Regions from separate parts of the Rhizobium sp. AN6A genome, predicted to be linked through region 1. Evidence: riboswitches for the same ligand, from Rfam matches in the RefSeq annotation. Region 1 holds a riboswitch; each other region holds the start of a gene.
What was found. Region 1 has a riboswitch for thiamine pyrophosphate ahead of CRO62_RS10895 (ABC transporter permease). Riboswitches for the same ligand answer to the same signal wherever they lie in the genome.
Positions count from the first base shown of each region.

Region 2: another riboswitch for thiamine pyrophosphate. It lies ahead of thiB (thiamine ABC transporter substrate binding subunit); the one in region 1 lies ahead of CRO62_RS10895 (ABC transporter permease).
Region 3: another riboswitch for thiamine pyrophosphate. It lies ahead of thiC (phosphomethylpyrimidine synthase ThiC); the one in region 1 lies ahead of CRO62_RS10895 (ABC transporter permease).

Region 1 covers NZ_OCNC01000003.1:1,520,331-1,527,992, reverse strand. The annotation lists gene CRO62_RS10910 (carbohydrate ABC transporter permease) at 1-757, shown strand, start outside; gene CRO62_RS10905 (alpha-glucosidase) at 770-2,764, shown strand; gene CRO62_RS10900 (TadE/TadG family type IV pilus assembly protein) at 2,850-4,139, opposite strand; TPP riboswitch at 4,321-4,423, shown strand; gene CRO62_RS10895 (ABC transporter permease) at 4,552-5,337, shown strand; gene CRO62_RS10890 (ABC transporter substrate-binding protein) at 5,334-6,278, shown strand; gene CRO62_RS10885 (hydroxyethylthiazole kinase) at 6,281-7,021, shown strand; gene thiE (thiamine phosphate synthase) at 7,008-7,662, shown strand, end outside.
Region 2 covers NZ_OCNC01000004.1:910,583-918,244, forward strand. The annotation lists gene CRO62_RS17030 (M48 family metalloprotease) at 1-1,042, opposite strand, end outside; gene CRO62_RS17040 (ATP-binding cassette domain-containing protein) at 1,350-2,066, opposite strand; gene thiP (thiamine/thiamine pyrophosphate ABC transporter permease ThiP) at 2,063-3,688, opposite strand; gene thiB (thiamine ABC transporter substrate binding subunit) at 3,708-4,721, opposite strand; TPP riboswitch at 4,760-4,870, opposite strand; gene CRO62_RS17055 (VOC family protein) at 4,916-5,308, opposite strand; gene CRO62_RS17060 (ABC-F family ATP-binding cassette domain-containing protein) at 5,400-7,226, opposite strand; gene CRO62_RS17065 (thiamine diphosphokinase) at 7,231-7,662, opposite strand, start outside.
Region 3 covers NZ_OCNC01000004.1:751,026-758,687, forward strand. The annotation lists gene CRO62_RS16295 (winged helix-turn-helix domain-containing protein) at 1-288, opposite strand, end outside; gene CRO62_RS16300 (P1 family peptidase) at 292-1,296, opposite strand; partial or broken gene CRO62_RS16305 (thiazole synthase) at 1,358-2,130, opposite strand; gene thiS (sulfur carrier protein ThiS) at 2,135-2,332, opposite strand; gene thiO (glycine oxidase ThiO) at 2,301-3,305, opposite strand; gene thiC (phosphomethylpyrimidine synthase ThiC) at 3,307-5,130, opposite strand; TPP riboswitch at 5,225-5,336, opposite strand; gene CRO62_RS16325 (acyl carrier protein) at 5,517-5,768, shown strand; gene CRO62_RS16330 (acyl-CoA dehydrogenase family protein) at 5,768-6,949, shown strand; gene CRO62_RS16335 (amino acid--[acyl-carrier-protein] ligase) at 6,954-7,662, shown strand, end outside.

The sequences.
Region 1 (7,662 bases):
GGCAATATGGATCCTGTTCACCTCGCTGAAAACCGAAGCGGAACTGACGGTGAAACCGATCACATGGTTTCCGCATGCGCCGACGCTTGCCAATTACATGCAGGCCTTTTCCGACCAGCCGTTGCACCTCTTCCTGTTCAACAGCTTCATGGTTGCGCTGCTTTCCACGGCACTCACAATTCTGATTTCGGTGCTGGCAGCCTATGCGCTGGCGCGGCTCGATCTCAAATACCGGGCGCTGATCCTCTCGCTCATCATCGCCGTTTCCACATTCCCGCTGGTAACGCTGCTGGTGCCTCTGTTCGAAATCATGCGTGCGCTCAACCTGCTCAATAGCTGGACTGCTCTTATCCTGCCTTACACCGTGCTCTCCCTGCCGGTCTGCACGCTGATGCTGGTGTCCTTCTTCGAAAGCATCCCGCGCGATCTGGAAAACGCCGCCATGATTGATGGCTGCACCCGCATCGGCGCGCTGTTCAAGGTTGTCGTGCCACTCTGCGCGCCGGGCGTCTTCACCGCCGGTATTCTCGCTTTCGTGAACGCCTGGGACGAATTCCTGCTGGCGCTTTCCTTCAATTCCAATCCAGCACTGCGCACGCTGCCGGTCGGCATCCAGCTTTACCAGGGTGAGTTCGCTTTCCCCTGGCCCGTCATCTCGGCGGCGCTAGTGGTCGGCATCGTCCCGGTCGCGATCCTGATCGTCATCTTTCAGGAACGCGTCGTCTCCGGTCTCACCGCCGGCGGTCTCAAGGGTTAAACAGGTACAGTCATGCAATTCGAAAAGACCAGAGACGGCTTCACGCTTGCGATTGGCGGCCGCACCATTCTTTCTCATTCGCCTGAGAACCCGGCTTTCTTCGCCGGTTTCGGCAAGGAGCGGATGGATATGTATCGCGGCAATTTCGATATCGAGGACTATGTCATCGAACGAACTGCGCTCCGCCACGCCGAAGTCAGTGGCGACAGCGCTACGCTGTCTTCCGCACCCGGGCAGGCCGCGCGCCTTCATCTGGCGCTGGATGGAAATGCCATCAGGGTCACGGCGCTGGATGAAACCATCAATCGGCTGTGGCTGCGGATCGTCGCAGATGAGGACGAACATGTCTGGGGCGGTGGCGAACAGATGTCCTATTTCGACATGCGCGGCCGCCGCTTTCCGCTCTGGACCTCCGAACCCGGTGTCGGCCGCGACAAGACCGCTGAAATCACCTTCAAGGCTGACGTCAGCGGCAAGGCGGGTGGCGATTATTACAACACCAATTACCCGCAGCCGACCTATCTGTCGTCGCGCAAATATGCGCTGCATGTGGAAACCAGCGCCTATTCGGTCTTCGATTTCCGCAACGAAGATTTCCACGAAGTCGAGATCTGGGCAATCCCCGAGAGGATCGAGTTTTTCACCGGCGATCGTTTCACTGATATCGTTTCCGCCCTCTCGCTGCGGTTCGGACGCCAGCCGGAACTGCCGGAGTGGGTCTATAGCGGCGCGATCATCGGGTTAAAGGATGGCGCCAACTCCTTTGCCCGGCTGGAAAAAATCCGCGCTGCCGGAACCAAGGTCTCCGGCCTGTGGTGCGAGGACTGGGTGGGGCTTCGCCAGACATCCTTTGGCGCCCGGCTCTTCTGGGACTGGCAGGCCAATGAGGCGCGTTATCCGCATCTGCGTCAGAAGATCGCCGAGCTTGCCGATCAGGGCATTCGTTTTCTGGGATACGTGAACCCCTATCTCTGCGTCGACGGCCCGCTTTTTCCGGAGGCGGAGGCGGCCGGTTATTTCGCCACCGGTGCGGACGGCAAGACGGCGCTCGTGGATTTCGGCGAGTTCGATTGTGGCGTGGTCGATTTCACCAATCCGGCCGCAGCCGAGTGGTTTGCCGAAGAGATCATCGGCAAGAACATGCTGGATTTCGGCCTTTCCGGCTGGATGGCCGATTTCGGCGAATATCTACCGATCGACATCACGCTGTCGAACGGCATCGACGCCAAACTGATGCACAATGCCTGGCCGACGCTCTGGGCAGAGGTCAACGCCAAGGCCGTTGAAAGCCGCGGCAAAACCGGCGAAGCGCTGTTCTTCATGCGGGCGGGCTTTACCGGTGTGCAAGCCCATTGCCCGCTGCTGTGGGGCGGTGATCAGTCCGTCGATTTCTCCCGCCATGACGGTCTCGTCACTGTCATATGTGGCGCATTGTCTTCCGGTCTTCTTGGCAACGCCTATCACCACTCCGATATTGGCGGTTATACCAGCCTGTTCGGCAATGTCAGAACCCCGGAACTCATTATGCGCTGGACGGAGATGGCAGCCTTTACCCCTGTCATGCGCACCCATGAGGGAAATCGCCCGCGCGACAATCTCCAGATCGATCAGGACGAGACGGTTCTTGGCCATTTTGCCCGCATGACGGCGATCTACGTTGCACTCGCCCCCTATCTGAAATCGCTTTCCACTGAAGCGGCCAAAACCGGCCTGCCGGTACAGCGCCCGCTTTTCCTGCATCACGAGAACGACCGGCAGACCTATGCCATTCAGGACAGCTATCTCTACGGAGCCGACATACTGGTCGCACCCGTGTGGAAGGCGGGGGAGACGCAGCGCACGCTTTACCTTCCGGGCGATGGTGAATGGGTGCATCTTTGGAGCGGCGCGCGGTATTTTGGCGGGCACGAGATCACCGTGGAGGCTCCGATAGGCCAGCCGGCTGTGTTCTACCGCGCTGAAACGCCCTTTACTGCGTTATTTGAACAGCTTCGGAATATCGCTTGAAGCATCACCTTCCGGCCATTTCCAAAAAACGCCGCAAATATTGCGGCGTTCAACCGATGCTCTAAAAGGCCTCGCTAAACGACAATCAGCCCGTCAGGCGCGGTGATGTAATGGCTTTCTTGAACAGCACCGTCATCGCGTCGCTGATGCCCTGGGACGGGCTGACTTCGAAATACAGGCCCGGGGAAGCGCAGCTCTGCATGCGTGAGCCGATTTCCGCCTGAAAGGGCTTGATCCAGCTATTATACCAGTCATTCGTCGGCAGCGGCAGATAGGTGGTATAAAGCACCGCGATACGAAAACCCTTTTCCTTCAATTTCGTACAGTCTTTGATGTCGATCGGCTCCTGACAGCGGCCTCCTGTCAGTTTTTTCGTACAGGAGGACGGCTTGTAACTGTCGCCCACCCCGTCTGAAACAAAGAAAATAACCTTATCCGGGTTTGCCGAGCTTGCGCCCGTGCCCGAACTGCCGACCTTATCTCCAATCTGGACCAGTGCCCGGTCGAAATCGGTTTGCTGGTCGTTGTTGTATCCCTGATAGGGGATCGACATCAGGTTGATTTCACCAGCTTTTTTCTTTGCTGCGTCCAGATCCGAGGTTAGCGAAACGACCTCAAGCAGCTTGGTATCTTCCGCCCGTTCCCCGAAGGTATAGACGGCCATGCGATATTGATTGCTGCTTTTGCGCGTGGACTTTGCCGTGTCCATCAGGCTGGCGGTTGCCTTGGCAACCACGTCGATACGCGTCGTAACCCCGAGTTTCTTGGCCTTGAAGTAATAGCTGTTCGGATCTGCCACGCCGTCCTTCACGATGTGACAGGCAAAAGCGCATTTATCGCCAGTATTCGCAACCAGGGTGGCAACATCCGTGGGTGTGGCGCCCACTCCCATGGAGGGCGTATTATCAAGCAGAAGATAGAAATCGCTGAAGGTTTCCGTTTCGTATTTGGCCGTGGCCGTGCCGCCAACCGAAACGAAATCTTTCCCCAGAAGCCCTGAGAGCGTCGTGCTGACCGACGCCTTGAAGCTGACGGACGACTCGACCACATTGCCGTGCTTGATCACCGAAACATCGACAGAGGTAATGGTGTAGTCCGCGTCGCCGCGCTGATTGCCATCGAAGAATGCCCGGGCTTCGTCATTGCCGACGGGAATGACACCGTCCCCCGACATCTTCTTTGCCGCCTGAACACTTGCGGACATATCGGCGACTGCCGCCAGAGCCGCAGAATCCGCCGCCTGCTGCAGATCGGCTTTGACCGACATGCCGCGCGTAATATCGAGCGCCACACCGGCAGCCCCGCACAGAGGCACCATGAGCAGCGCGGTCAGAATGCCAAAATTTCCAGATTTCTCTTGCCAGAAGTTTTTCAAGTTCGCCCCCAACCATTCTGGGAGCTGAAGCTAATACAGCGGAATTGAAAAGCGGTTTCAATAAATAACTAATTTTTGATAAACTTAATATAATCAATAACTAATGTGTTCGCGGCAAATTCGCCAATATTCTCGTTAACTTTCAACGTTGACATTACTTCAAAACCCTCCTAGCAAATCAGTCTCTTCCGAGGGGAGCACCTGACGGTGCTGAGATGGCGATGAGCCGGACCCTTGAACCTGATCCGGGTCATGCCGGCGTAGGAACGGAAACTGTAGCGCATTTGCGGTACTGCCCTTTCTCTTCTCCGCTTTGCCCGGATCTCCGTGATCGCCACAGCTGGAGACCGAACGATGATGATGAAACATCCTTCCCTTCGTATACGGTACGGCTGCGTCTGAGGCCCGGCCGATGCGTGCCTCCCATGCGCTTAAGGGCGTCGTTCTCATTCTGATTGTCTGGCAGCTGGGCATCTGGCTGTTTGCACCGCCCCGCTATATCCTGCCCTCGCCCGCCGATGTTGCCGCAGCACTCCTGCGCCAGCCTGCCTTCCTGTTCGGACAGGCCATGGTGACATCAGGTGAAATGGCCGCCGGGCTTGCGGCTGGCATTGCCGCCGGCATTCTCGTTGCCTTTGCGATTGCCGCCGTCCCGCGTTTTGGCCGCCTCGTCTGGCCCATGGTTCTCGTGTTGCAGGCATTTCCGGTCTTCGTGCTGGCCCCCATTCTCGTACTCTGGTTCGGTTTCGGCATGGCTTCGAAAGTGGTCATGACGGCGATCATCATCTTTTTCCCCGTCGCTTCAGCCTTCACCGATGGCCTCAATCGCACGGATCGGACGATCCTCGATGCCGCCTCGCTGACGGAGGCGAGCCACTGGCAGATCCTAATCCGGTTGCGTGTGCCGCTGGCGCTTCCCTCACTCATTTCCGGGCTGAGGGTCGCAGCTCCGCTCGCCCCGCTCGGCGCGGTCATTGGCGAATGGGTGGGCGCCTCCGCCGGGCTCGGTTTTGTCATGATCCAGTCCAATGCCCGCATGCAGACCGACACAATGTTCGCCGCCATGACCATTCTCGCCGTCATGGCGGTGCTGCTGCGGCTTGTCGTCGACCGGGCAACGGCCAACCTCGCCCCCTGGGCCAAAGAAACAGACCACGTCATTCCTTTCAAACATTTGCGGAGACTTTCGGCATCATGAAACGAACTCTTCTTTCCCTCATCGTTGCGGCAGCAAGCGTGCTTTCGCCCGTGCAATCGCAGGCGGCAGACAAGCTTACCGTATTGCTGGAATGGTTCGTGAACCCGGACCATGCACCGATGGTGATTGCCAAGGAACGCGGCCTTTTCGCCGATGCAGGGCTGGAGGTCGAGTTGATCCCGCCCGCAGACCCATCCGCCGTACCGCGTCTCGTCTCGGCAAAGCAGGCCGATATCGGTGTACACTACCAGCCGAACCTCTATCTCGACCACGATGCAGGGCTGCCGCTTGTCCGTTTCGGCACGCTGGTGGAAACCCCGCTGAACACCGTCACCGTTCTGGCCGATGGTCCGATCAAGAGCCTGAAGGACCTGAAGGGCAAGAAGGTCGGCTTCTCGGTTTCCGGTTTCGAGGATGCTATGCTGAAGCGCATGCTGGAGAAGGAGGGACTGACGAAAGACGATGTGGAACTGGTCAACGTCAATTTCTCACTCTCGCCGTCCCTGATCGCCGGCAAGGTCGATGCCACGCTTGGCGGCTTCCGTAATTTCGAACTGACGCAGATGAAGCTTGAGGGCCACGACGGCCGCTCGTTCTTCCCCGAGGAACATGGCGTGCCCGCCTATGACGAACTGATCTTCGTCACCCATCGTGATCTCGTGAAAGACAGCCGCCTGCCGCGTTTTCTCTCGGCCGTTGAGCAGGCCGCGATTTTCATCACCAACCACCCGCAAGAATCCTGGCAGCTTTTCATCAAGGCCTATCCGAACCTTGACGACGCGCTGAACAAACAGGCGTTTTTCGATACGCTGCCGCGTTTTGCCAAACGTCCAGGCGCACTCGATCGCACCCGATACACGCGCTTCGGCACCTTCATGCAGGACATGCAACTGATCAAGCAGGCGCCGGCGGCGGAAGACATTGCCGTGGAGCTGCAATAACCATGGCAAACAGTTTTCCGACTGCGGCGAAGGCCGCGGAGATCCTCGAAAGGGTAAGGCAGACGCGCCCGCGCGTGCATTGCCTGATGAACACCGTGGTGCAGAAATTCACCGCGGACGGCATTACCGTTGTCGGCGGCATCCCCTCGATGACAACCTCACTCGAAGAAATCGGTGCTTTCGTCACGAAAGCCGATGCGGTGGCGATCAATCTCGGCACGCTCGACGCCGACCGGCGCAAAGTCATTCGATTTGCCGTCGAGATTGCCCGCGCGGCTAGCAAGCCGTGGATTCTGGACCCCGTGCATTGCGACTATTCGCCATCGCGACTGGCGTTCGCGCGTGACCTGATCTCGCTTGGACCCACCATCGTGCGCGGCAACAGCGCTGAGATGAGCCTGATCGGTGCTGTTCCGAACGCCATCAGGATAGAGACCGGACCTGTCGATAACCTGCGCGATGCCACACGCAGCGTCAGAATCGTCAACGGTCACCCGTGGATGGCGAAGGTGACAGGCACGGGTTGCCTATCGGGTGGCGTCATCGCCGCCTTCATGGCGGTGGAAAAAGACGCACTGACGGCCGCCGCCGCCGCCCTCGCCATCACGGGTGTCGCAGCCGAACTGGCAGCGAAAAACGCCAAAGGTCCCGGCACATTCGAGCCGGCATTTCTGGATGTGCTTTCAGAAATTTCCGGCGAAGACATAATAAACCATGCGAGGATTGAGCATGAACAAGGTTGATTACCGTCTCAACGCGCTGGTCGATGCGAGCCTCGGCGATGTTGCGCCGTTGGGCGAGCTTGCTCTGGCGGCCGCACTCAACGGCGCGACCATCCTGCAATATCGCGACAAACACGCCTCCACGCGAGAGATGATCGAAAACGCCCTCGCCATTCGCGAAGCCATTGCCGGCACCGGCGTGCCGCTGGTCATCAACGACCGGGTGGATGTGGCGCTCGCCTCTGGCGCGGACGGGGTGCATCTCGGCGCCGATGATATGGATGCCAAAACCGCCAGACGCATCCTTGGAGATAAGGCGATCATCGGCCTCACCGTCAAGAACCGCGCCGATGCCGAGCGGGCGGCCTCCATGCCAGCCGATTACGCCTGCATTGGTGGCGTGTTCGAAACGGTTTCCAAGGTCAATCCAGACAAGCCTGTCGGCCTCGACGGCTTTACGACGCTCCGCACTCTGCTCCGCGAATTGCGGCCGGGCATGCCGGTAGGCGCCATCGCCGGTATCGATCTTGCCCGCGTGCCGAACGTCATCGCCGCCGGTGCGGATGGTGTCGCCGTCATTTCTGCAATCTTCCGCGCAGGCGATATTGCCAGCGCAACCAGGGACTTCCGCGCGGCAGTCGATGCAGCGCTGAAAGCGAGAC
Region 2 (7,662 bases), on a different contig from region 1:
GGTAATTGGCAAGAGTGGTCTGTTTCGGATCGGCCACGCCGTCGAAACGGATCGCCACATCGCCCGGCCCCGTCGCAAGAACGGCCTCCACCTTGTTGTCGATCACGAAACCTTCCGGCACGTCGAAACGGATACCGAGCGTTCCGTGCAGGAAGGTCTGGCCCCGGACATAACCCTCCTGCGGGCTGTCGCCGTAAAGCAGGCCATCTATTCCATCCAGAAACCAGTCGCGACCACGATCCCCGACCTGACCGTCCTGGCCGAAGGCGCGGGCATGCCGGCGTGCAAGCTCGATGCGCTGCGGTGTGTTGGGGTGGCTGGAAAGAAAGTCGAGGCTTTGGTCGTTTTCGGGATCAGCCGAGGAGAAACGCGCATAGGCCGCCATCGAATCCAGAAACCGCGGCGATGCGAAGGGGTCGTAGCCGGCCTCACCCAACATGCGCACGCCAATCACGTCCGCCTGCAATTCCTGCTGACGCGAAAAAGCCGCAAGCCGCAGCTTGCCGCGAGCAAGCGCCTGCTTGCCAGCGAGATCGCTCGACAGAACCTCGGCGACCACGCGGCTTGCAATCACCTCCGCCTCTTCCCGACGCTGGCGCTCGATGCCGTGGTTTGCGGTAACGTGGCCCATCTCATGCGAAAGCACGGCGGCCACTTCCGAGGCATCGTTGGCGAGAGCCAGAAGCCCGCGCGTCACGTAAAGATACCCACCCGGCAGCGCAAAGGCGTTGATAGCAGGCGAGTTGAGGATGGTGATGCGATAGGATTGCTGCGGATTTTCCGAAACGGCCGTCAGCGCGCCGGCGATGCGGGCGACAAGCCGCTCCGTCTTGGCATCACGATATTCGCCACCATAACTCGCCACGATACGCGGATGTTCGCGCGCGCCCATCTGCGCGCGGGGATCATTCTTCTGCACCTCTTCCACCGTCTGCGGATTGTCCGAAGGCCGCAAGGTGGACTGGTAGGCCGGGCTGAAGAGAGACTGACACGATGACAGAAATACGGCAGATGCGGTCAGCACGGAACACACGGCAGCCATCCTGCCCGAACGGCGAAGGCCTGAACGGGAGAAAAGCCTCCACTGCGCAGTCATGCTATTTCTCATTCTCTATGCCTGCCCCTAACGTTCCTGATCATCCGTTAATTGCAGACCAGAATAACAGATTCGCCCCAACGAGCCATGAATGTCGAAACGGTAAAAACGATCCATCAAGTCCGGAATATTCCTGAAGAACGCAATAATTCTCGTCTTTTCTCGGGCAACGACTTGAAACTGGCAAGTGCAAATTAACGCCATTGAAGTTATCTAAAGCGATTGCCAGCGGCACGCGTCGAAAATAAGGCGATCAGCCGTTCAGAAAACTGTCGACCGCCTTCACATTTTGTGTGGCGAAGAAATCTGTGGTCGAGCCCGCATAGACAACGCGGCCACGATCAAGAAAAACCACCCGCTGCGCCAGCTTTTTTATGTCGTCTGGATGGTGCGTGACAATAATCACCGTATTTTTTGTTTCGGCATGCAAGTCGAGAAGCAGGGAGGTCATGCCCGCCCGCAGCCCCGGATCTAGCGCCGCGAAAGGCTCGTCCAGCAGCATGACCGGTTTTTTCCGAACCAGCGCACGCGCCAGCGCCGCCCTTTGCCTTTCTCCGCCGGAAAGCGTGCCCGGCAAACGTTTGTCAAAACCCGCAAGACCAACGCGTGTGAGCGCCATGTCGATCCTCTGCCTGTCTTCCGCCCGCAGCTTCAGCCCGGGGCTGATGCCGAGCGCGACATTGGTGAAGATATCGAGATGGGCGAAAAGATTATTATCCTGGAAGATCGAGGAGACCGGTCGCTCGGAAGGATCGAGCGCCTTCATGTCCCGCCCGCCGATCAGGACGCGCCCGGAATCGGACAATTCAAAACCGGCGATGAGATTGAGGAGCGTCGACTTGCCAGAACCGGATGCACCGACGACGGCAGTCATCTGGCCTTGCGGGAATATACAATCGAGATCGAAATCCTGCGTTCCGAGCTGCAGCCTGACTTTGTCCAGCCCCACGGCAAATTCATCGCCCGTCATATACTCGCCCTTGCTGATTGGGATTGCCGTGAAACGCCGCCCGCGGCAAGCAGCAGGCAGACGATGCCAAGGATGAACGCGTATCCGGCGGCATCATTGGTGCGGTAGCTGCCCATATTGCTATAGACCAGCCATGGCAACGTGATGAAATTTTCCGACCCGAACAGGGCAACCGCCCCAAGATCACCAAGCGACAGCGCCATGGCGAAGGAAAACGCCATAACCAAAGGCCGCCAGAGTACCGGCAGATCAGCGAATCGCAGCCGTGTCAGGCCTTGAAGCCCGAGACTGGCGGAGAGCCGGCCGGTGCGCAGAAAATGGCTGGTAAAGGCTGGCTCCAGCACCCGCATGGCAAGCGGCAACGCCATTAGCATGTTGATGAGCGCCACGAGAACGGGAGCGTAAAAACTGACATCTCCAAAGGGCCGCAGCAACAGGAACCACCCGCTTCCCAGCACGACGGGCGGCACCAGCAGCACCAGCGATGACCCTGCCCCAAGCGTGGCGGACAAAAGGCGCAAGGGCTGAGCCGCGTGCCGTCTGGAACCCACGGCCTGTCGCGCACCGATGATCGCAAAGCAGCAGAGCACGACGAGAGTTGCGGAGAGCGCAGCGATTGCAAGGCTGGTCGCCGCCGCATGCAGGAAGATCGGCGCTGACAAAAGACGCGGCAGATCGGCCCCCAAGCCCGAGACGCTTATGGCAACAAGCGGCAGGCCGACCAGCAGAACCGCAAAAATGATTGCCGCTCCGTCCCACAGGCGCGCGCCAACACGCTTGCCGTCGAAACGACGAACAGGGCGGCCAAGCGAAGCAATTTCCGCCTCGGGCGATGGCAAAAAGGCAAGAAGGCCGAGCAGAACTGCCGTGATTGCAATCTGCAAAACCGAAAGCGCGATTGCCCGCTGCGGATCGAAATCAAACCGCAGCGCCTGATAGATTGCGACCTCAAGTGTCGTCGCCGCCGGTCCACCGCCCAGCAGAAGCACCAGCGTGAAGCTGGTGGCGCACAGCATGAAGACAAGCCCGGCAATACCGGGAACAAGCCGCGAGACGGCCGGCCACTCGATGAAGCGGAAAACCGAAACCGGCCCCATGCCAAGACTTGCCGCCATCCGCCAATATTCGCCCGGAATACGCTCCAGCCCGGCCAGCATCAGCCGCACCGCAAGCGGCAGATTGAAAAACACATGCGCGATGAGAATGCCGGAAAGGCCGTAAATACTGAAGGGCTGCTCCGCACCGGCAAAAACAAGGGCAGTATTCAAAACACCCTGCCTGCCCCAGATCGTGATGATACCGAACGCGCCGACGATGACCGGCAGCCCCATCGGCACCGCCATCAACCTGACAATCCATATGCGCCCCGGAAAATCTTGTCTGCGGGAGAGCGCAAGCGCCACCGGCAGGCCGAGAACAATGGAAAGAACGGTGGACAACGTTGCCTGATAGAGCGTGAAGCGCAGGATGCGCAGCGTGTAGGCATCCACGATTCCGGCGGCGGATGTGCCGGCATCGAAAGACAGGAGTGCTGAGACAGCAAGCGCCATGAACAGGAAAACGGCGGCAAACGCCGCCGTTCCGCCAATGATCGACCATCTGTAGTCGCGACGCAGCATCATGCGCGGGCGTGCCTCTTGCTCAGTTCATGCTCATGGCCGCAAGCCATTCGTCGATCCAGGCCTTGCGGTTCTTCGCCACTTCTTCCGGGTCCATCAGGAAGGTCTTCTGCGGCACGACGAGTTTGGAAAATGCCTCGGGCAGGGGCGTGGACGTTGCCGCGACCGGCATCATCCAGTTGTTTTCCGGAATGGCATCCTGAAATCCTGATGTGAGCGTGAAAGCGAGGAACTGCTTCGCCAGTTCCTTATGCGGCGCGTTTTTGAGAAGACCGGAAACCTCGATCTGGATGTAGTGCCCCTCGGAAAAAGCCGCAGCCTGATAGCGATCCGTCTTTTCCGAGACCATGTGATAGGCAGGCGACGTGGTGTAGGAGAGCACCATTGGCACCTCACCCTTGGTGAAAAGGCCATAGGATTCCGACCAGCCCGGCGTGACGGTGAGAATGCGCTTCCGGAGCTTCGCCCAGGCTTCCGGTGCCTTGTCGCCGTAAACGGACTTCACCCAGAGCAGCAGGCCAAGCCCCGGCGTGGAGGTGCGCGGGTCCTGAATGGCGATTTTCTGTGAAGGATCGCCGTCCACCAGATCCTTCAGGCTCGTCGGCGGATTTTTTATCGTCTGCGTGTCATAGACAACGGCGAAATGACCGTAGTCGTAAGGGACGAAAACGTCGTCCTTGTAACCGCCCGGCACCTTGGCCGCCGATACATCGATACCGCTGGCGTCGAAGAGGCCGGTCTGTTTCGCTTCCGCGACCAGATTGGTGTCGAGACCGACAACGACATCCGCCTTCGACCCCGCCCCTTCAAGCTTCAGGCGGTTGAGCAGCGCCACTCCATCCGCCACACCGACGAAATTGACCGTGCAATTGCACATTTTCTCGAAGGCCTCCTTCACCTTGGGGCCGGGACCCCATTCGGAAACGAAGCTTTCATAGGTGTAGACGGTCAGTTCCTGTCTGTCCTGAGCAGTGGCAAGACCGGGCAGAAACAACGAAACGGCAACGAGGGAATTCAGGAAAAGACGACGGCGCACGGGTATCTCCTCAAAAAACGAAAAGGGAAATAGCCGCTTGCCTTAAGCCGTCTAATCCCTCCGCCGGTATGAACCGGATCAGGTTCTTCGGGTTGGCAAGCCTCTCAGCCTTTTGCACGCAAGCACAAAAGACACCCCGTTAGATCAAGATGATGATGTAGTCCCGCTGTCTCTGATTGGCAAGATGGCTGCCGTCAGGCCTGCTGCACCATGTGCACCAGTTCCCAGACATGGCCGTCGGGATCCTGAAAACTACCGGCATACATGAAACCGTGATCCTGAACCGGTTTCCAGCTGCTGCCACCCGAGGCGAGCGCCGTTTCGATCATCCGGTCGATTTCCTCACGGCTTCCCGCTGTGAGACAGGTCAGGACCTCGGTGCTGCGTGTGGCGTCGGCGATATCGCCATTGATGAAATCGCGAAAACGCTCCTCCTGAAGAAGCATCACGAAGATGTTCTCCTCAACGATCATGCAGAGCGTGCGGTCATCCGAATATTCCGGATTGAAGGTGAAACCGAGAGCCGTGAAGAAGCTTCTCGATGTCTCGATATTCTTGACCGGCAGATTGACGAAGATCATGCGCATTTTCTGAACTCCTCCGAACCCGCACAGGAAACGGCAATTCCGCCTCCCTGTCAAAGGTGGATGAGACCTCAGTCAAGAAATCGCGACCCAGTCACCCTTCAATTTCCTCGCGCAGCATCTCCAGTTCCAGCCATTCCTCTTCCATGGCTTCGAGCTTTTCGCGCAGCTTTGTCATTTCCTGCGCCAGCGTATTGAAGGTAGCCGGGTCCTTGGTGAACAGATTGGGGTCGGCCATGCGCTGCTCACGCTTGGCGATTTCGCCCTGCGCCTTCTCCATTTCCTTTGGAAGGTTTTCGAGCGCAAATTTTTGCTTGAAGGAAAGCTTGCCCTTGGCCTTTGAGGGGTCCTGCGACGCGGAGGCGGAAGGGGCGGTCTTTGCCTTTTCCTGCTTCTCCGCCTTGCGCTTTTCTTCTGCAGCGCCCTTGCGTTGCGCCATCATGTCCGAATAGCCGCCGGCATATTCGATCCAGCGTCCGTCCGGCTGGTCCGGATTGGCGGGCGCGATTGTGGAGGTGACGGTACGGTCGAGGAAATCGCGGTCGTGGCTGACGAGAATGACCGTGCCGGAAAAACCAGCAACGATTTCCTGCAACAGATCGAGCGTTTCGATATCGAGATCGTTGGTCGGCTCGTCAAGGATCAGCAGGTTGGTAGGCCGCGCCAGAATGCGCGCAAGAATAAGACGGGCGCGCTCACCTCCGGAGAGGTTGCGGATGGGCGTGCGGGCCTGTTCCGGCTGGAACAGGAAGTCCTTCATGTAACCCGTCACATGTTTCAACTCGCCATTGACCAGCAAATTGTCGCCGCGACCGTCGGTGAGGTAATGAGCGAGCGTATCGTTTGGATTGAGATCCTCACGCTTCTGGTCAAGCGTCGCGATTTCCAGATTGGTGCCGAGCTTTACCGTGCCGCTATCGGGCTGAAGCTGGCCGGTCAGCATCTTCAAAAGCGTTGTCTTTCCGGCACCGTTCGGCCCGACGAGACCGATGCAATCACCGCGATGCACCCGCAGCGAAAACGGCGCGATGATCACGCGTTCGCCGTAAGACTTGGTGATGACGTCTGCCTCGATGACCAGCTTGCCGGATTCCCGCACCTCCGCAGCCGTCGCCTGCACGCTGCCCTGCGGTCCCTTGTGGCCGCGATAGTCCGCACGCATTGCCTGAAGCTCGCCCACGCGGCGCATGTTGCGCTTGCGTCTCGCGGTCACGCCGTAACGCATCCAGTGTTCTTCACGCTCGATGGCCTTGCCGAGCTTGTGCTGCTCCAGCTCTTCCTCTTCCAGCACCTTGTCGCGCCATTCCTCGAAATGCGCAAAACCGCGATTGAGACGGCGGGACTGGCCGCGATCCAGCCACACGGTCGAGGTCGAAACCTTTTCCAGAAAACGCCTGTCGTGCGAAATCAGCACCAGCGCGCTACGCGCCTGCTGCAACTCGCCTTCAAGCCATTCGATGGTGGGCAGGTCCAGATGGTTGGTCGGCTCGTCCAGCATCAGAATATCGGGTTCAGGCGCCATGACGCGGGCAAGGGCCGCACGCCGCGCTTCGCCGCCGGACAGGCTATCCGGATGTTCCTGTCCCGTCAGGCCCAGATGCTCGAGAATATAGGTAACGCGATAGGGATCGTCGCCAGGTCCCAGCCCCGCCTCGGCATAGGCCTGCACGGTGTCGTAACCGGCAAAATCCGGCGCCTGTTCCAGATAACGGATGGTGGCGGAGGGGTGACGGAAAACCTCGCCCGACTGCGCCTCGACCAGACCGGCGGCGATCTTCATCAGGGTCGACTTGCCCGAACCATTGCGTCCGACAAGGCAGATGCGGTCGCCCGGCTCCACCTGAAGATTGGCGCCGTCGAGCAGCGGGGTCACGCCGAAGGTCAGCTTGATGTCATCGAGTTTCAAAATTGGTGGTGCCAAGGCGTCAGGCTCCGGTCAGATCATAAGGGCGGGCGAGCACGATGGCTTTTCCGCTTTTCAGCGAGAAATGCACAGGGCCGCCATTCGCGACATTGGAAATAGTGCGGGAAGAGCCGAAAGCAAGCGGGAAATCCTTGAGCGGATAACGCACATTGCCGATATCGAGCCCCACAAGGTCGGTAAACCCGGCAACGGAAAACAGCGTACCGGGTGGCAGATCAAGATCGAACGACCCCGCCAGCAGCGGGCGGGCCTCCTCTTCGCCGGAGGTCAGCGTAACGTTGAGACCACGCTCAGTAAGCGCCACCGCGTAAAGAAGGTGCTGAAGTGCATGGTCGCTTCTCGCTCCACCAAGCGCACCGGCAAGTACCAGAGAACGCGCACCGCGGGCAATGGCCTCCGACACCGCAATTTCGCCATCGGTCACAGCCTTTGC
Region 3 (7,662 bases), on a different contig from region 1:
GCTGCGATACCGTTCAAGCAATTCGGCACCGAATGCGGTCAGCGCAGCCCCGCCACCCTGCTTGCCGCCCCGCTGGGATTCGATCACCGGCTGCCTGAACATATGGTTCAGCGCATCCACTAGCAGCCATGCACGGCGATAGGACATGTCCATCGCTCGCCCGGCGGCCGATATCGAGCCGGTCTCGACAATCAGCTCCATCAACTCGATCTTACCGTGGCCGAGACGATCTCCGGGCGGAAAATCGATGCGGAGAACGGGCTTCAGTGGCTGATGTATATTGCTCATCGGCTAGAAACCCCGGCCATGAAGATCGTGATAGGCTTTCTGCGCACCGTGCTGCGGCAGAGCCGTCGCCTCGTAAACACCGCGCGCCACTGCGCGCGCCATAACGATGGTAGCGAGATGGCAAAGCTCGGCAAAATGAGCGCCGCCCTCAAGCGGCTTCTCACCGGTCGCAGCCGCGAACATGGTGTCGCCATCGCTCGGCAGATGGGCGGGCAGCACGGCGCGCGCCAGCCCGTCATGCGCCATGATGGAAAGGCGATGCGCCTGCGCCTTTGTCAGGACGGCATCGGTGACCACGGCGCCGATGGTCGTCGCGGTGAGGTTGACCCCCTTGAGACGAAGCGCGGTGTGATCCGGTTCGAAACGATCAGGAAAACCGCAATCACCAAACTCGCCCTGCTCTTCAAAAGGCGCGGACCAGAAATGGCGGCTGGTGCCAACGGTTGCAGAGCCAAGCGCATTGACGGCGACGATCGCCGCCACCTTGTAACCGCCGGAACTGACAGCGCTTGCCGAACCAAGTCCGCCCTTGAAGGTGGCGGTGGTCGCCCCCGTTCCCGCGCCGACTGTTCCAAGCTGGAAGGGCTCCGCACGCGCCGCCGTGAAAGCCGCATATCCCATCTCGCGATAGGGCGAATGCAGCCCCCACTCCTTGTTGCCGCCATTCAGCAGATCCATGAGGATCGCCTGCGGCACAATGGGAACACGGGTGGAACCGACTTGAAGGCCACGCCCGATCTCCCGCAGACCGGCCTGAACACCACCCGCCGCATCCAGCCCGAAGGCCGAACCGCCTGAAAGTACGAAGGCATCCACGGTTTCCACCGTCATCGCCGGGTCGAGCAGGCCGGTATCACGACCACCGGGCGCCCCGCCAAGAACCGAACCGGAGGCGATTACGGGTTTTTCGAAAACGATTGCGGTGACGCCGGAACCGAGTGCAAGATCGGTGACATTGCCGACCAAAATCCCATTGATATCCGTCAGAAGATTATTGCGTGCCGCCATGCCGTTCCCCTTTTCTCCCGGTATCTCGCCGCCACGGGGCACTGTCAACGCAAAAGGTGAATCAGGAAAATACCGCCGTGCCAATCACCGGTGTCGAGGGAATGGCCATATCCCTTGGCTCCAGCGGCCCCGCCACATAAGCCTGATGCCCGGCCTCAATGGCGCGGGCGAAAGCTTCCGCCATGCCGACCGGGCACCCGCCCCCGCGACCGCCGTGTTGAGCAGAACGGCATCGTAACCAAGCTCCATCACCGTCACGGCATGTGACGGCCGCCCGATACCGGCATCGACGATCAGCGGCACATCCGGAAAACGCGCCCGCATGGATTTCAGCGCCATCAGATTAAGCGGCCCCATGGCGCTGCCGATCGGCGCGCACCAGGGCATCAGCACCTTGCAACCCGCATCCAGGAGCTTTTCCGCCACGACAAGATCATCAGTCGTATACGGAAAGACTTCGAAACCATCGTCGCACAGAATTTTCGCCGCTTCGACAAGCGCAAACACATCAGGCTGCAAGGTGTCGTGATGGCCGATGACCTCCAGCTTGATCCAGTTGGTGTGAAAAACCTCACGCGCCATCTTGGCCGTCAGCACCGCTTCCTTCACGGTATGGCAGCCAGCCGTATTGGGCAGAATGTAACGATCCAGCTGGCGGATCAGCTCAAAAAACTGGCCACCCTTCTTGCCGCCTGCCGTTTCCCGACGCAGCGAAATCGTCAGAATATCCGTGTTGCTGGCCCGCACTGCATCGGCAAGCACGGCGGGAGACGGATAACGCGCCGTGCCGAGCAGGAGGCGCGACGAGACCTCACGGCCATAAAGCGTCAGCATGGCCTCAACCTCCCTGCATCGGTGAGAGGATTTCGACCCGGTCGAACGCCTTCAGTTGATAATCGGCGCGCTCTTCCGAATGCACCAGATCGCCATTGACCGCCGTCGCCAGCCACTCGCCTTCATAGTCGAGGCTGGTGAGTAACCCGGCCAGCGTCTCGGTGGCGAGATCAAGCTCGTCGCCATTCACCAGAAGTTTCATGATCCTGTTCCTTTCCAGAGATATTTTGGCAGACGATTTCGGCCGCCCGCCGCGCCATCGCCGGCGACAGCAGGAAGCCATGCCGGTGGGCGCCGTTGATGAAGACGGTCCGGCCGTCCTGCGTAACTTTCGGCAGATTGCTGGGATAGGCGGGACGCACGCCCGTTCCGGTCTCGATGATTTCCGCTTCGCCGAAGGCCGGATGTACGGCGTAGGCAGCATTCAGAAACTCCATCATCGAGCGCGCTGAAATGGCTCCGGCATCCTCTCTCTCGATCATCGTCGAACCCACCATGAAGCGACCCGGCTCGCGCGGCACGATGTAAAGCGGAATGCGCGGATGTAAGAGCCGGACGGCGCGCGACAGGGAAACCTCTGACGTGGCGAGATAGAGCATTTCTCCCCGAACGCCGCGAAGGTTGGCAATCTCGCCCACCGCCGCAGCGCCGGTACAATCCACCACCCGATCGAACGGCTGCTCATCCACCGGAATACCCATATGAAACCGCACGCCCAAGCCGCAAAGTCGCGTAAGCAGCGATTTGAGCGCAAGGCGCGGATCGAGATGCCCCTCGCCCGTGAAATAAAGCCCGGAGCGGAACCGCCCGGCAAGGTCAGGCTCCAGAGCGGCGATTTCACCCTCATCCACCCACTGGTACCCTGCGGTTCTGGATGCGAAACGCGAAAGCTCGGCTTTGTCGCGGGCGGGCGCGACGACCAGCGTGCCGTGTCTGATGACAAGGCCGGGGGTCGCCTCGTCCCACCAGTCGAGCGCCGCCTGGCCGAGCGTCAGCACCGCCTCGTCCGCACTTTCACGTTCGCACCAGGGCGCCAGCATTCCGCCCGCATAAAAGGATGCGCCGCGCGAGGCTTCAGCATTGCGCTCCGAAACCTCAACGGTCACGCCGTTTCGCGCCAGTTCGAAGGCCGCCGTCAAACCGGCGACCCCCGTTCCCTTGACAAGGACACGCATGCTACTGGCCGTCTGCCGGGGTCGCGAGCGGCATGTAAAGCTCGCCACCTTCCTTGAAGCGCGCGGCCATGGCCTCCAGCCCCTCCTTCTGCGCCTCGGCGCGGATGTCGTGGGAAATCCGCATCGAGCAGAATTTCGGCCCGCACATGGAGCAGAAATGCGCGACCTTGTGCGCCTCCTTCGGCAGGGTCTCGTCATGGAAGGAGCGCGCCGTGTCCGGATCCAGCGACAGGTTGAACTGGTCTTCCCAGCGGAACTCGAACCTTGCGCGCGACAGCGCATCGTCCCGCACCTGTGCCGCCGGATGCCCCTTGGCGAGATCGGCCGCGTGAGCCGCGATCTTGTAGGTGATGACACCGACCTTCACGTCGTTACGATCAGGCAGACCGAGATGTTCCTTTGGCGTGACATAGCAAAGCATCGCTGTGCCAAACCAGCCAATCATCGCAGCACCGATGCCTGACGTGATATGGTCATAACCGGGGGCGATATCGGTCGTCAGCGGCCCCAGCGTATAAAAGGGCGCCTCACCGCAGGTCTTCAGCTGCTTGTCCATGTTCTCCTTGATCTTGTGCATCGGCACATGGCCGGGGCCTTCGATCATGACCTGGCAATCCTTCGCCCATGCGATCTGTGTCAGCTCACCGAGCGTCTCCAACTCCGCAAATTGCGCGGCGTCGTTGGCGTCGGCAATCGAACCAGGCCGCAACCCGTCACCCAGCGAGAAGGAAACATCATAGGCACGGCAGATGTCGCAGATCTCATCGAAATGCTCGTAGAGGAAGCTTTCCTTGTGGTGATGCAGACACCACTTCGCCATGATCGAACCGCCGCGTGAGACGATGCCGGTGACACGGTTGACGGTAAGCGGAATGTAATGCAGCCGAACACCGGCATGGATGGTGAAATAATCCACGCCTTGCTCCGCCTGTTCGATCAACGTGTCGCGGAACACTTCCCAGTTGAGGTCCTCGGCAATGCCGTTGACCTTCTCCAGCGCCTGATAAAGCGGCACGGTGCCGATCGGTACCGGCGAATTGCGGATGATCCATTCGCGGATGTTGTGGATGTTGCGCCCAGTCGAAAGATCCATGACGGTATCGGCACCCCAGCGGATCGCCCAGACCATCTTCTCCACCTCTTCGGCCATGGAGGAGGTGACGGCGGAATTGCCGATATTGGCGTTGATCTTGACCAGAAAATTACGGCCGATGATCATCGGCTCAAGCTCGGGGTGATTGATATTGGCCGGGATGATGGCGCGGCCCGATGCGACTTCCTGACGGACGAACTCCGGCGTCACATAATCGGGTATCTGCGCGCCAAAACTCTCGCCATCACGAGCCAGCTTCTCCTTCGCCGCTTCGCGCCCCAGATTTTCGCGGATGGCGATGAACTCCATTTCCGGCGTGATGATGCCTGCCCGCGCATAGGCAAGCTGCGTTACGGCTTTTCCTTCCGTGGCCTTAAGCGGCTGGTGGCGCACGGCAAACTCCGGCGTGAGACGCTCACCGGTGGCAAAGCCGTTATCCTCCGGCTTGACATGCCGCCCGTCGTAAGCCGCGACATCGCCGCGCGCTACGACCCAGTCGTGACGCAGGCGCGGTAGACCCTTTTCGATCAGAACGTTATGCAATGGATCGGTATAGGGGCCTGAGGAATCATAGACCGTGACCGGCGGTTCGCCCGCCGTCGGGTGGACGGCGATTTCGCGCATCGGCACGCGAATATGCGGATGCAAAATTCCGGTTTTGTGGATTTTCGTGGAGGCGGGATGCGGCCCGGTTGTGACGACAAGCGGGATATTCTTGGCAACGATATTCATCATGAGGCTCCAAAGTTTGACAGTGGAGACCCAGTTCGAGCCGGAATGATGGAAAATACCGAAGCGTCGGCAGCGCACGTTACACGCAATCCGACCTTCGGTCTTTGCACCGTCCCTACGCCAGTATGAACTGGATCAGGTTCAACGGGTCACTGCGCATAAAAGCAGAATCTCAGCCCCTTGACGGGACACCCCTGGTGAATGGACACAAGAGAAAACACCGCCCGACATTTGTCAAGGGTGCTGCTGATGGCTGGCAAAGGTGGACGAACAACAAAAGCGCCGTTAGTGGTAATTAACCTAACGGTTTAGGCGAATATTATCGTTTTCAAATTAACGATAAGCACAAACCATCCTGATGTTAAATTCATGGGAGATAAGTCGGAATGAATGCGACTATTCGTGAAATACTGGCAAAATTCGGCCAGCTTCCTACCCCCGTCGATACGATTGAAAACGAAGCAGATCTTTATGCGGCAGGCCTTTCTTCCTTTGCATCGGTGCAATTGATGCTGGGTATCGAGGAAGCTTTCGATATCGAATTCCCCGACAACCTCTTGAACCGCAAGTCCTTTGCCAGCATCAAGGCCATTGAAGACACCGTTAAGCTCATTCTGGATGGTAAAGAGGCAGCCTGATGAATGTGACCGTTGCGCCGCAGGATGAAACGCTGTCCGCGCGCGCAGGCCGCGTCGCAGCAATTGCCGCCAAACACGCGGACGAGGTGGACGTCACCGGTCGCTTCCCGGAGGAAGCCGTCAAGGCGCTGAGACAAGAGCGCTTTCTCGGCATTCAGGTCCCGTCCTCTCTTGGTGGCGAAGGCGCATCCATACAGCAAATCGCCGATATCTGCGCCCGGCTTGGCCAGGCCTGTTCGGCAACCGCGATGATTTTCGCCATGCACCACATCAAGGCATCGAGCCTTGTGGAACACGGCGAGACAAGCCCATGGCATGCGGGCTTCATGAGCCGCATCGCAAGCGAACAGCTTCTGCTTGCCTCGGCCACGACCGAAGGCGGAATCGGCGGTAATCTGCGCAATTCCATCTGCGCGATCGAGGTCGAAAGAGACATCTGCCGGCTGGAGAAGGACGCCACCGTCATTTCTTACGGCAGCAATGCGGATGCCATCCTCATCACCTCGCGCGCCCACAAGGATGCCGCCCCGGCCGATCAGGTGATGACCGTCTTCCTGAAAGATCAGTACACGCTCGAGAAGACCCATGTCTGGGACACACTCGGCATGCGTGGCACCTGTTCGGACGGTTTCCTGTTCCGCGGCGAGGCACCGGCGGTGCAGATATTCCCAAAACCCTTTGCGGAAATCGCCGCGCAATCCATGCTTGCAAGCTCGCATCTTCTGTGGAGCGCCGTGTGGTATGGCATCGCGTCGGATGCGGTGCTGCGCGCGCAATCCTTCGTCAGGACGGCAGCACGCAAGTCGCCCGGTGTCACACCGCCAGGCGCTATCCACATTGCCGAAATTTCCACCAAATTGCAGGTGGTCAAATCCAACGTCATTGCGGGCGTAAAGGCTTACGAGGACACCAAGAGCGACCCGGACAAGCTGATGTCCATGGCGTTCGCGGTTGCAATGAACAATGTGAAGATCTGTTCTTCGGAAACCATTCTGGAGATCATCGACCACGCGATGCTGGTCTGCGGCATCATGGGTTACAAGAACGGTACGCCCTACAGCCTTGGCCGACACCTTCGCGACGCGCATTCCGCGCGCCTGATGATTTCCAACGACCGTATTCTCGGCAATTCCGCCAATCTCCTGCTGGTTCACAAGCAGGACACCAGCCTCTTGGGATAAGACCATGGATATGCAAACATCGTTTCTCGATCGACTGTTCGAAGAAGGCCTGCTGATTGAAACGGGTGTCGATGGTCTTTATGGACGCAGCGGCCAGTTCGAGGATGTCATTGCCGCATTCGAACGCCTGATCGACCGCACCGGCGGCCCGGACAGTGCAGAGGCGATCCGCTTTCCGCCCGGCATCAACCGCGCCTATTTCGAAAAGAGCGGTTACATGAAAAGCTTCCCGCAGCTTGCCGGCACAGTGCATTCCTTCTGCGGTTGCGAACTTGACCATGTGAGCCTCCTCAAATCCATGGATGAGGGCGGCGACTGGACAAAGGACCAGAAAGCAACCGATATCGTGCTGACGCCGGCCGCTTGCTACCCTCTTTATCCGACCATCGCCAAGCGCGGCGCATTGCCTTCCGGCGGCGGTCTCTACGACATCCAGTCCTATTGTTTCCGCCATGAGCCCTCCAAGGACCCGGCACGTCAGCAGCTGTTCCGCATGCGGGAATATGTGCGCATGGGCACGGAGAGTGATGTGACCGAATTCCGCCAGACATGGATGGATCGCGGCGTGGCGATGATGGAAGCCGTGGGCCTTGAAGTGACCATCGACGTGGCCAACGATCCCTTCTTCGGCCGCGCCGGCAAAATGCTCGCCAACAACCAGCGCGACCAGAACCTGAAATTCGAACTGTTGATTCCCGTCACATCCGCCACCA